Regions from separate parts of the Shewanella sp. SP2S2-4 genome, predicted to be linked through region 2. Evidence: predicted binding sites of a transcription regulator. Region 2 holds the regulator's gene; the other holds the start of a gene.
What was found. The regulator NrdR, encoded in region 2, represses ribonucleotide reductase genes. The targets are predictions, from matches to a motif close to AAACACNANATNTNGTGTTT.

Region 1: a site for NrdR is predicted at 2,569-2,588, ahead of nrdA (class 1a ribonucleoside-diphosphate reductase subunit alpha). Genes of this name have one in related genera too.

The regions. Positions count from the first base shown of each region.
Region 1 is NZ_JAUOER010000003.1:134,978-140,438, reverse strand. Features, by position in the region: gene nrdB (class Ia ribonucleoside-diphosphate reductase subunit beta) at 1-42, opposite strand, end outside; gene nrdA (class 1a ribonucleoside-diphosphate reductase subunit alpha) at 126-2,414, opposite strand; gene Q4Q54_RS04290 (HAD-IA family hydrolase) at 2,940-3,611, opposite strand; gene ubiG (bifunctional 2-polyprenyl-6-hydroxyphenol methylase/3-demethylubiquinol 3-O-methyltransferase UbiG) at 3,613-4,323, opposite strand; gene gyrA (DNA gyrase subunit A) at 4,709-5,461, shown strand, end outside.
Region 2 is NZ_JAUOER010000029.1:50,027-55,487, forward strand. Features, by position in the region: gene ribBA (bifunctional 3,4-dihydroxy-2-butanone-4-phosphate synthase/GTP cyclohydrolase II) at 1-127, opposite strand, end outside; gene Q4Q54_RS18930 (riboflavin synthase) at 223-879, opposite strand; gene ribD (bifunctional diaminohydroxyphosphoribosylaminopyrimidine deaminase/5-amino-6-(5-phosphoribosylamino)uracil reductase RibD) at 985-2,163, opposite strand; gene nrdR (transcriptional regulator NrdR) at 2,189-2,638, opposite strand; gene glyA (serine hydroxymethyltransferase) at 2,899-4,152, opposite strand; gene ettA (energy-dependent translational throttle protein EttA) at 4,342-5,461, shown strand, end outside.

The DNA.
Region 1 (5,461 bases), on a different contig from region 2:
GGTGGCATCGTTGGGTGTTTGACAGAAGGTAGAGTAGGCCATGGTGCTATTTTCCAATGGATAGGGATCCACTCAATCGGGATCCCTATACTTTTTATTTGTAAGAGCCGCGTTAACGTTAAAGACTAGATTTTACACGCGCCACCGGCGCAACCATCGTCTTCTTTCTCTAAATTGGTGATGTCATCGTGTGAATCCGACGCACCATCGCGAGTGTTATGGTAGTAAAGCGTTTTCACACCTAACTTGTAAGCATTGAGCAAATCTTTCAGCAGGGTTTGCATCGGTACTTTACGGCCTTCAAAACGCGAAGGATCGTAGTTAGTGTTAGCTGAAATCGCTTGATCAACGAACTTCTGCATAATACCCACTAGCTGTAAGTAACCGTCGTTGCTTGGCATTTTCCATAGCAATTCATAGCTATCTTTTAGTGTATCGAAATCAGGTACCACCTGTTTTAGCTGACCGTCTTTGCTCGATTTCACGCTGATAAGGCCACGCGGTGGTTCGATACCATTGGTCGCATTGGAGATTTGCGACGAGGTTTCTGATGGCATTAATGCCGACAGCGTCGAGTTACGCAGGCCATATTGCTTGATATCGCTACGCAGTGATTCCCAGTCTAAGTGCAACGGTTCTGCACAAATTTTATCTAGGTCACGTTTGTAGGTATCGATTGGCAAAATACCTTGAGAGTAAGTGGTCTCGTGGAATAACGGACACGCACCTTGCTCTTTGGCCAAGTTCATTGAGGCTTTCAGTAAATAGTACTGAATCGCTTCGAAGGTTCTGTGGGTCAGCTCGTTCGCGCTGCCATCGGAATACTTCATGCCATTTTTTGCTAAGTAGTTAGCGAAGTTAATTACGCCTATACCTAAGGTACGGCGATTCATCGAGGCAAGTTGTGCTGCCTTGATAGGATAATCTTGATAATCCAGCAGATTATCCAGTGCGCGTACCGCGAGGTCGGCTAATGGCTCAATATCAGATAATTCTTTGATTGAACCTAAGTTGAGTGCTGACAGCGTACAAAGCGCGATTTCACCATTAGGATCATCGATGTTGTTCAATGGTTTTGTCGGCAGGGCGATTTCAAGACACAGGTTAGATTGTCTGATCGGCGCGACTTTAGAATCGAACGGGCTATGGGTGTTGCAGTGATCCACGTTCTGAATGTAGATACGGCCGGTTGAAGCGCGTTCTTGCATCATCAGTGAAAACAGCTCAACTGCCTTTATGGTTTTCTTACGAATGCTGCTGTCTTGCTCATATTGCACATATAAACGTTCGAATTCGTTTTGATCTTCAAAGAAAGCATCATATAAGCCAGGTACGTCAGATGGGCTAAACAGGCTGATGTTTTCGCCTTTGATCAGACGTTGATACATGACTTTGTTCAGCTGCACACCGTAGTCTAAATGACGGATACGGTTGTCTTCGACGCCGCGGTTATTTTTCAATACCAGCAGAGATTCGACTTCTAAGTGCCAAATAGGGTAGAAGAGGGTCGCAGCACCGCCACGCACGCCGCCTTGAGAACACGACTTCACTGCGGTTTGGAAATACTTATAGAAAGGTAAACAACCTGTGTGGAAGGCTTCACCACCACGGATTGGGCTACCTAAGGCGCGAATACGACCGGCGTTAATACCGATACCCGCACGTTGGCTGACGTATTTCACGATAGACGAAGCGGTCGCGTTGATGGAATCTAAGCTGTCACCACATTCGATCAGTACGCAAGAGCTAAACTGACGCGTTGGGGTGCGCACACCGGCCATAATTGGCGTTGGCAGCGACAGTTTAAAAGTTGATACCGCGTCATAGAAATCTTTAACGTATTTCAGGCGCGTCTCTTTTGGATAACGGGCAAACAAACATGCCGCGACCAAAATGTAGAGGAACTGCGCGCTCTCGTAGATTTCGTGTGTCACACGGTTTTGAACTAAATATTTGCCTTCAAGCTGCTTTACCGCTGCGTAAGAGAAGTCCATATCGCGCCAATGGTCGATATAGGTATCCATCACGTCGAGTTCTTCGCGGCTGTAATCCTGCAGAATGTGCATGTCATACTTGCCAAGCTCAACTAACTTAGTCACGTGAGTATACAGTGCTGGCGGCTCGAATTGACCGAAGGCCTTCTTACGCAAATGAAACACCGCTAAACGGGCGGCGAGGAACTGATAGTCCGGTGATTCTGGAGAAATTAAATCCGCCGCCGCTTTGATAATGGTTTCATGGATGGCTTCGGTTGGGATGCCATCGAAAAACTGTAGGTGCGAGCGAAGTTCAACTTCAGAAACAGAAACGTTTTTTAATCCCTTGGCTGCCCAAGTAATTACGCGGTGTATTTTTTCGAGATCGATATTCTCACGATCGCCACAGCGTTTTGTGACTGTCATAGTGCTATTCATTTGGAGATAGGCCTTGGTTCTTATATCTATTTAGGTGAGCAAGTTCACCGTACGTATCCTTGTAAAACAATCAATAACCGTCCCTTAAATACAGCTGACTGGTGGAAAACAAGTCAATTAAGCGGCGAACTTCTAGTGTGTCTGATTGCTACCTATACACAAGATATGGTGTTTTAAATTATCTGGGATACAAGATAGTGAGGTTTGCCCCTATTTGCAAGTCTGAATTCAGGGGACATCTTGTGGATAAGTTGAGGATAAGCCTTAGCGTTAGTAACGACTAACCTTGAAGCTCAATTTCAGGTTAGCGTGTCGCACTCATGGGGGATTTTTAGGCGATCTTTTCTTTAGATCGCGATCGCGCACAAGTGCCGATCTTTTATCCGCCGACCTTTCGCAGCCTGATTTTATTCGCAGGTAAAAAATCAAGCAAACACACATATGTGCGTCTGCATAGTCACTTTAGTAAAAGGTGTATCTTCGAGTGCAAAAGTGAAGTTTGTTAACCATTTTATGGGCGAGTTTTCAGGCGAATGCGTCGGCTAATGCCTGATGTAACTCAGTAGGGCTGGCAAAGTGCGCGTAGGCAGGCCACTGCGATGGCTTGTCGTTGACCCCCAGATAACCCCATAGGGCAACGCCACCTAACATGCCCGCTGCCTTGGCTGCGAGCAAATCTCGCTCAGCATCCCCAAGATACAAAATGTGCTCTGGAGCGCAGTTCAGTTGCTGAGCCCCTAATAACATAGGTGCTGTGTGGGGTTTTGGGTGTTTGGTCGAATCACCACTGATAATCACTGGCATACGCAAGTGTAAATTCAGTTTTCGCAATAAGGGACGGGTAAAGCGCGCTGGCTTATTGGTGATCACCCCAAATGGCAGCTGCATTAACTCGAGCCAGTCGAGTAATGCTGCAATACCTGCGAATAGCGCACAGTGATCGCCATTAATGCGCTGATAGTGGGCGAGCAGCCCTTGTTGAACTTGAGTGCGAAGATCATTCGCTGCATTGGGTATCGCCGCATCGACTAAGGCAAAACTGCCGTGGGATGCGGCGTAGCGCATGGCCGCTAACGGCTGCGCGGCGATGCCGACGTCTTGAAGACTTAAATTAAGGGCCTGCACCAGATCCGGCGCGGTATCGGCTAAGGTGCCGTCGAGATCGAACAGTACGCCTTTGATCTGTGCCAGACTCATATTAATCAACCTTACGCGTCGCTATCATGTAATTGACATCAACTTTAGGCGTGTATTTAAAAATGCCCGTCAGCGGGTTGTAGCTGATGCCTAATGCATCGGTACAGATAAGATCGGTATTGTCCACAAGTTCAATCAATTCCGAAGGCTTAATGAATTTTTTATGCTCATGGGTACCAACTGGCAGCATCTTCAGTAAATATTCTGCGCCCAGAATCGTGTGCACATAGGATTTAATGTTGCGGTTGATGGTGGAGAAAAACACAAAGCCACCGGGTTTAACCATGTCACAGCAAGCCTTGATCACAGATTGTGGATCGGGCACATGCTCCAGCATTTCCATACAGGTCACCACATCGTAATAGGCTTGATGATCTTGGCTGTGGGTCTCGGCGGTATTTTTTACATAATTAATGCTTACGCCGGTTTCGAGGGCATGTAGGCGGGCGACTTCTAAGGGCTCATCACCCATGTCAAGACCATCAACCTCGGCACCGATACGGGCCATGCTTTCAGATAAAATCCCGCCACCGCAACCAACGTCGAGCACTTTCTTACCGAAAATGCCGCCAGCAGTTTGATCGATATAATTTAAGCGCAGCGGGTTTAATAGATGCAGCGGCTTAAATTCACCGTTGAGATCCCACCACGTTTCGGCCATACGTTCAAACTTTGCGATTTCCTGTGGGTCAACATTGGTATTCTGATGCATGCTATTACCTGAAGTAGCTGTATTGTGCGGCTATTATAACGACTATGTTTGATAAACAAAGTGTTCGACTGAGCTAAGCCCTTGTGGTTGAGTGAATTTTCAGCAGTTTTCTGCTTTTATGTTAATTGTTGTGCTCCGTATCGACCTTTTACTTTATCCCTTTGACGATTTTTTCTCATCCTAAGCCACGAATTTCAACGCTTGTTTATCGCTCAAACGACCAAATTGACAGTGTTTTCATCTATTAAGCCACCAGACTCTCAATTCGATAATGATAGGTCTGGCGACATTAAATAACTGTGTTAGAATGCCAAATCACGTTTTTGGGCTAGGCAATGATACGGATTATACGTTGTCGGCTATTTTTCAGGGGAACGAGCAGTTTATGACTGATCTGGCATCATCTATTTCGCCAATTAATATCGAAGACGAACTAAAGAATTCGTACCTTGATTACGCCATGAGCGTTATCGTGGGACGTGCATTACCAGACGTGCGCGACGGCTTAAAGCCGGTTCATCGCCGTGTTCTGTTTGCCATGAGTGAATTGAAGAACGATTGGAACAAGCCTTACAAAAAATCTGCCCGTGTGGTCGGTGACGTCATCGGTAAATATCATCCCCATGGTGATTCTGCTGTTTATGACACTATCGTCCGTATGGCCCAGCCATTCTCACTGCGTTACACCTTAGTAGACGGCCAAGGTAACTTCGGTTCGGTCGACGGTGACTCAGCGGCGGCAATGCGTTATACCGAAATCCGTATGGATAAGTTGGCGCACCAATTACTGGCCGATCTTGAAAAAGAGACAGTGGATTTTGTCCCTAACTACGACGGCACAGAACAGATCCCAGCTGTACTACCTACACGCGTACCTAACCTGTTAATTAACGGTTCATCGGGTATTGCGGTCGGTATGGCAACCAACATCCCACCACACAACCTAACGGAAGTCGTGAAAGGCTGTTTGGCATTGATTGAAGAACCTTCACTGTCGATTGAACAGTTGATGGAATACATCCCAGGTCCGGATTTCCCAACGGCAGCAATTATCAACGGTCGCAAAGGCATTATTGATGCCTATAAAACCGGCCGTGGCCGCGCGATCATGCGTGCACTGGCGGATGTGGAAACCGAA
Region 2 (5,461 bases):
CTGGCGTGACCATTTCGGCCGCCATGATCAAATCACCTTCGTTTTCTCTGTCTTCGTCATCCATCAAAATAACCATTTTGCCTTGACGAATATCTTCGATGATCTCTTCTATACTGTGCAGCGCCATTGTAGGACCTTATGATTTTGCTGTTATTATGAAATTCTATACCTAAATAACCTAAGCTGCCGATAAGCTTAAGTTAAATAATCTGCTCCTGTGCACTAACGCACAAAGCCGGCACGGGCTAACATTTCTAGGGTGACGCCGCCGCTCTTGCTGTCTTTGCCATCATAATTCATCAAGCGTTCCAGATAACGGGCGATCAAATCCACTTCGATATTCACCTTATCGCCCGCTTGCAGGTCGATTAACGTGGTTTCACCTGCGGTATGCGGCACTATGGTCAGGCGGAATCGACTGCCATCCACTTCGTTAACCGTCAAACTCACGCCATCAATGGTGATGGAACCTTTATGGGCAATGTAACGCCCAAGCTCTGCGGGGGCGGCTAACCAAAACTCGATAGCTTGACCACGCACTAAGCGTTGCTCAACCATAGCAATACCGTCTACATGGCCGCTGACCATGTGCCCGCCTAAACGTGTGGTTGGGGTAACGGCTTTTTCAAGATTTACCTTAGTGCCTACTTTGTAGTTAGCAAAGCCAGTTAGACTCACGGTTTCGGCAGAAACATCGGCCACATAACCGTCGGCTAATTGCTGCACAACCGTTAAACACACACCGTTGGTGGCAATACTGTCGCCTAAACGCACATCGTTTAAATCCAGTTTGCCGCTCGCCACGGTCAAACGAATATCATCGCCCTTGCGTTCAAGCTTTCGCAGGGTGCCAACGGCTTCAATAATCCCAGTAAACATGGTTAACTCACTTATTCGATAAAGAAGTAATAAGGCATAAGACTCAAGGTTTAACGGTTATCTTGCCCTAATTAAATAAAGAAGTATCAAGCATAACGCTCAAGGTTAAACGGTTATCTTGCTCCAATTCGATTTAGATAAAGAGGTATCAAGCTTAACGCTCAAGATTAAACGGGTATCTGGCCCTAATTTGCGCTCATCGACCAAAGTTAATGCAGGAATTTGCGCCATGGTTTGATAATCGGGTAGCTGCAGCAGATTACGCCCTTGCCCACCAAGGATTTTCATCGCTTGGTACAGCACTAATTCATCAGCCAGCCCCTGTGCTAAAAATGCGCCCGCTAAGGTTGCCCCCGCTTCCACCAGCACGTGATTACAACTTTGGCCTAAATAGCTTAATAGTTCAGGTAAGGATACGCGACCTGCAATTGCTGGTAATACTAGGCAACTCACATGATAGGGCAATTGTGCTTGAAACACTGCGGGATAAGCCACGGTCGAGACCAAGAGTATCGGCGATACGATAGCCAAACAGGCAGCCGATAACGGCAAACGGGCGCGACTGTCGAGTATCACTCTTAATGGCTGCAGTAATTGCGCCTCGGTTACGCAGTCTTTTATGTCGCCAAGTTCTTGATATCGCACATTGAGCGAGGGATCGTCAGCCAGTATGGTTTCAATCCCAGTCACCAACGCGCAGGAACGTAAGCGTAAGCGCTGCACGTCGCGGCGAGATTCAGGCCCGGTAATCCATTTAGACACACCGTTAGACAGCGCGGTTTTACCATCGAGACTCGCAGCCAATTTGACTGTAACTCTGGGCAAACCCGATTCCATGCGCTTCATAAAACCTAAATTCAAGGCATAAGCTTCATCACGGTGTAATCCCACATCCACTTCAATACCGGCGTCGCGCAGCATTTGAATACCGCGACCACCGACTTGCGGATTAGGATCTTCAACCGCCACCACCACACGTTTAACGCCAATATTGATCAGCGCCAAGGCACAGGGCGGCGTGCGGCCATAATGGCTGCAGGGCTCTAAGGTGACATAGGCCGTTGCGCCGCGGGCGTGTTCACCTGCCATACGTAGCGCATGCACTTCGGCGTGGGGCTCACCCGCTTTTTGATGATAACCTTCGCCGACAATCTGATTATCTTTAACGATAACGCAGCCCACACTGGGATTGGGTCTCGTGGTGTAAAAGCCTTTGCGCGCCAATTGAATCGCGCGGCTCATCATTTGGGTATCGAGTACAGACCAACTTATGTTCAAGCTCATGTTCAACCCTATGTTAGTCGAATAACTACTTTTGCAGTTTAGCGATGGCCTCACCAAATTCAGATACGTCTTCAAAGGCACGGTACACAGAAGCAAAACGTATATAGGCGACTTTATCTAGGCTCATCAATTGCTCCATCATTAAGTTACCGACCATTTCTGATGGCACTTCTCGCTCGCCAGTGGCGCGCAGGGTCGATTTGATTTTACTGAGTGCTTGCTCGATTTCATCCATAGACACGGGGCGTTTTTCAACCGCGCGCAACATGCCACCTTGGAGTTTTTCTTCATCGAAGGGTTGGCGTGAACCATCGCGCTTGATCACCCTAGGCATGACTAACTCGGCGCCTTCGAAGGTGGTAAATCTTTCATGGCATTCGGTGCATTCTCGGCGACGGCGCACTTGATGGCCTTCCGCCACTAATCGAGAATCGATGACTTTAGTATCTGTCGCGCTGCAAAATGGACAATGCATTGAGCCTCCTGCCAGTGAATGCGAGTAAAGCGTTAATGGCTTTACCTGTTAAATCTCAGCTAAACGCAATGGATTTAAGCCTAAGATTTTACCAATAAAAATGGCCGCTTAATGCGGCCATGGGATTTTATCCTATTTATGGGCTGAGGTTAACTACCGGATGCTAAGTACCTCATGTAAGTACCTAGTCAGCAAGCGATCACTCTCAGCCAGTCATCTACTTAAGCACATACGCACTTAAACCTAGATGCGTCAGCAAATTAGCCGTAAACAGGGAAACGTGCACACAGTGCCAATACTTGGCCCTTCACACGCTCAATCACAGCAGGATTGCTTGCATCATCAAGGATGTCACAAATCCAGCCAGTCAGCTCTTTCGATTCCGCTTCTTTAAAGCCGCGGCGCGTAATGGCTGGCGTACCGATACGCACACCTGAGGTCACAAAGGGTGAACGTGGGTCGTTTGGCACTGAGTTTTTGTTCACGGTAATGTTAGCGCTACCTAAGGCGGCATCGGCTTCTTTACCGGTCAAGTCACGACCAATCAGATCAACTAACATCAAGTGGTTGCTGGTTCCGCCAGAGACGATTTTGTAACCGCGCTCAAGGAACACTTCAACCATAGCTTTAGCGTTGTTAACTACTTGCTGTTGGTACACTTTAAATTCTGGCTCTAGGGCTTCTTTGAACGCAACCGCTTTACCGGCGATAACGTGCATTAATGGGCCACCTTGTCCGCCTGGGAATACCGCTGAATTCAACTTCTTATACAAGTCTTCATCGTCAGCAGCAGACAGGATCACACCACCGCGAGGACCCGCTAAAGTTTTGTGGGTCGTTGACGTCACAACGTGTGCGTGTGGCACTGGGTTTGGATAAACACCAGCAGCGATAAGACCAGCAACGTGCGCCATGTCGACAAATAGGTAAGCACCTATTTTATCTGCGATTTCACGCATTTTTGCCCAGTCAACGATACCTGAATAGGCAGAGAAACCGCCGATCATCATCTTAGGCTTATGTTCTACGGCCAGACGTTCCATTTCGTCGTAGTCAATTTTGCCAGACTCGTCGATACCGTAAGGAATAATATTGTACAGTTTGCCAGAGAAGTTAACGGGTGAACCGTGGGTCAAGTGACCACCGTGGGCTAAGTTCATGCCCAGTACGGTATCGCCAGGTTTTAACAATGCCATGTAAACAGCGCTGTTTGCCTGTGAACCTGAATGAGGTTGTACGTTAGCGTAAGTTGCGCCAAACAGTTCTTTCGCACGTTCAATCGCTAAGGTTTCAACTACGTCCACATACTCACAACCACCGTAGTAACGCTTGCCTGGATAGCCTTCAGCGTACTTATTGGTTAACTGTGAACCTTGCGCTTCCATCACGCGTGGACTGGTGTAGTTTTCAGAAGCAATCAGCTCAATATGCTCTTCTTGACGCAGAGTTTCATTCTGAATTGCCTTAAACAGTTCCGGATCATAATCTGCGATATTCATATCTTTTTTCAGCATTGCTTACTCCAGCTGCCAATTCTTATAGGTAGGGTTGCGCGGTATTCTACTCGGAACGCGACCACAATCCCAGTATTTGAAACATGAAATTCCTGTGGATAGTGCTTGAACTTGGCTCATTGTCGAGTTGAGTTCGGCGCGCAATCGAGTAGAATTAGCCGCATCATTAGTCACTTAAGATAGAGAAAAATGGCTCAGTTTGTTTACAGCATGCTGCGGGTGGGTAAAATTGTTCCGCCTAAGAAGCAGATCCTTAAAGATATTTCTTTAAGTTTTTTCCCCGGCGCCAAAATTGGCGTACTCGGCCTTAACGGTTCTGGTAAGTCGACACTACTGCGCATTATGGCGGGTATCGACACCGAAATTGAAGGTGAAGCGCGCCCAATGCCGGGATTGAAAATCGGTTACCTACCCCAGGAACCTAAACTCGATCCGAATCAAACCGTGCGTGAAGCGATTGAAGAAGCGGTAGCAGAAGCAAAAAATGCCCTGACTCGCCTCGATGCCGTTTACGCGGCCTACGCCGAGCCGGACGCCGATTTCGACGCCCTTGCAAAAGAGCAAGGCGAACTCGAAGCGATTATCCAAGCCCAAGATGCCCATAACTTAGAGTACGTCCTTGAGCGCGCCGCCAACGCCCTGCGTCTGCCGGATTGGGATGAAAAAATCGAAGTGTTATCCGGTGGTGAACGTCGCCGCGTAGCGATTTGTCGTTTGCTGCTTGAAAAGCCAGAAATGCTGTTACTGGACGAACCGACCAACCACTTGGATGCTGAATCTGTGGCGTGGCTTGAGCACTTTTTGCAGGAATATGCCGGTACTGTGGTCGCGATTACCCATGACAGATACTTCCTCGACAATGCCGCTGGCTGGATTTTAGAACTCGACCGCGGTGAAGGTATTCCGTGGGAAGGTAACTATTCTTCATGGCTTGAGCAGAAAGATGCCCGTCTGAAGCAAGAATCGGCTACCGAAAGTGCTCGCCAAAAGACCATTGCCAAGGAATTGGAATGGGTACGCCAAGGTGCGAAAGGCCGTCAGTCTAAGGGCAAGGCCCGTATGGCGCGCTTTGAAGAGCTGAACACTAACGATTACCAAAAACGTAACGAAACCAACGAGCTGTTTATTCCGCCCGGACCACGTTTAGGCGACAAGGTTATTGAAGTGAATAACCTGACCAAGTCTTACGGTGACCGCGTATTGATCGACAACCTGTCGTTCTCTGTGCCTAAGGGCGCGATCGTCGGTATTATCGGTGCCAACGGCGCGGGTAAATCAACCCTGTTCCGCATGTTATCCGGCGCTGAAA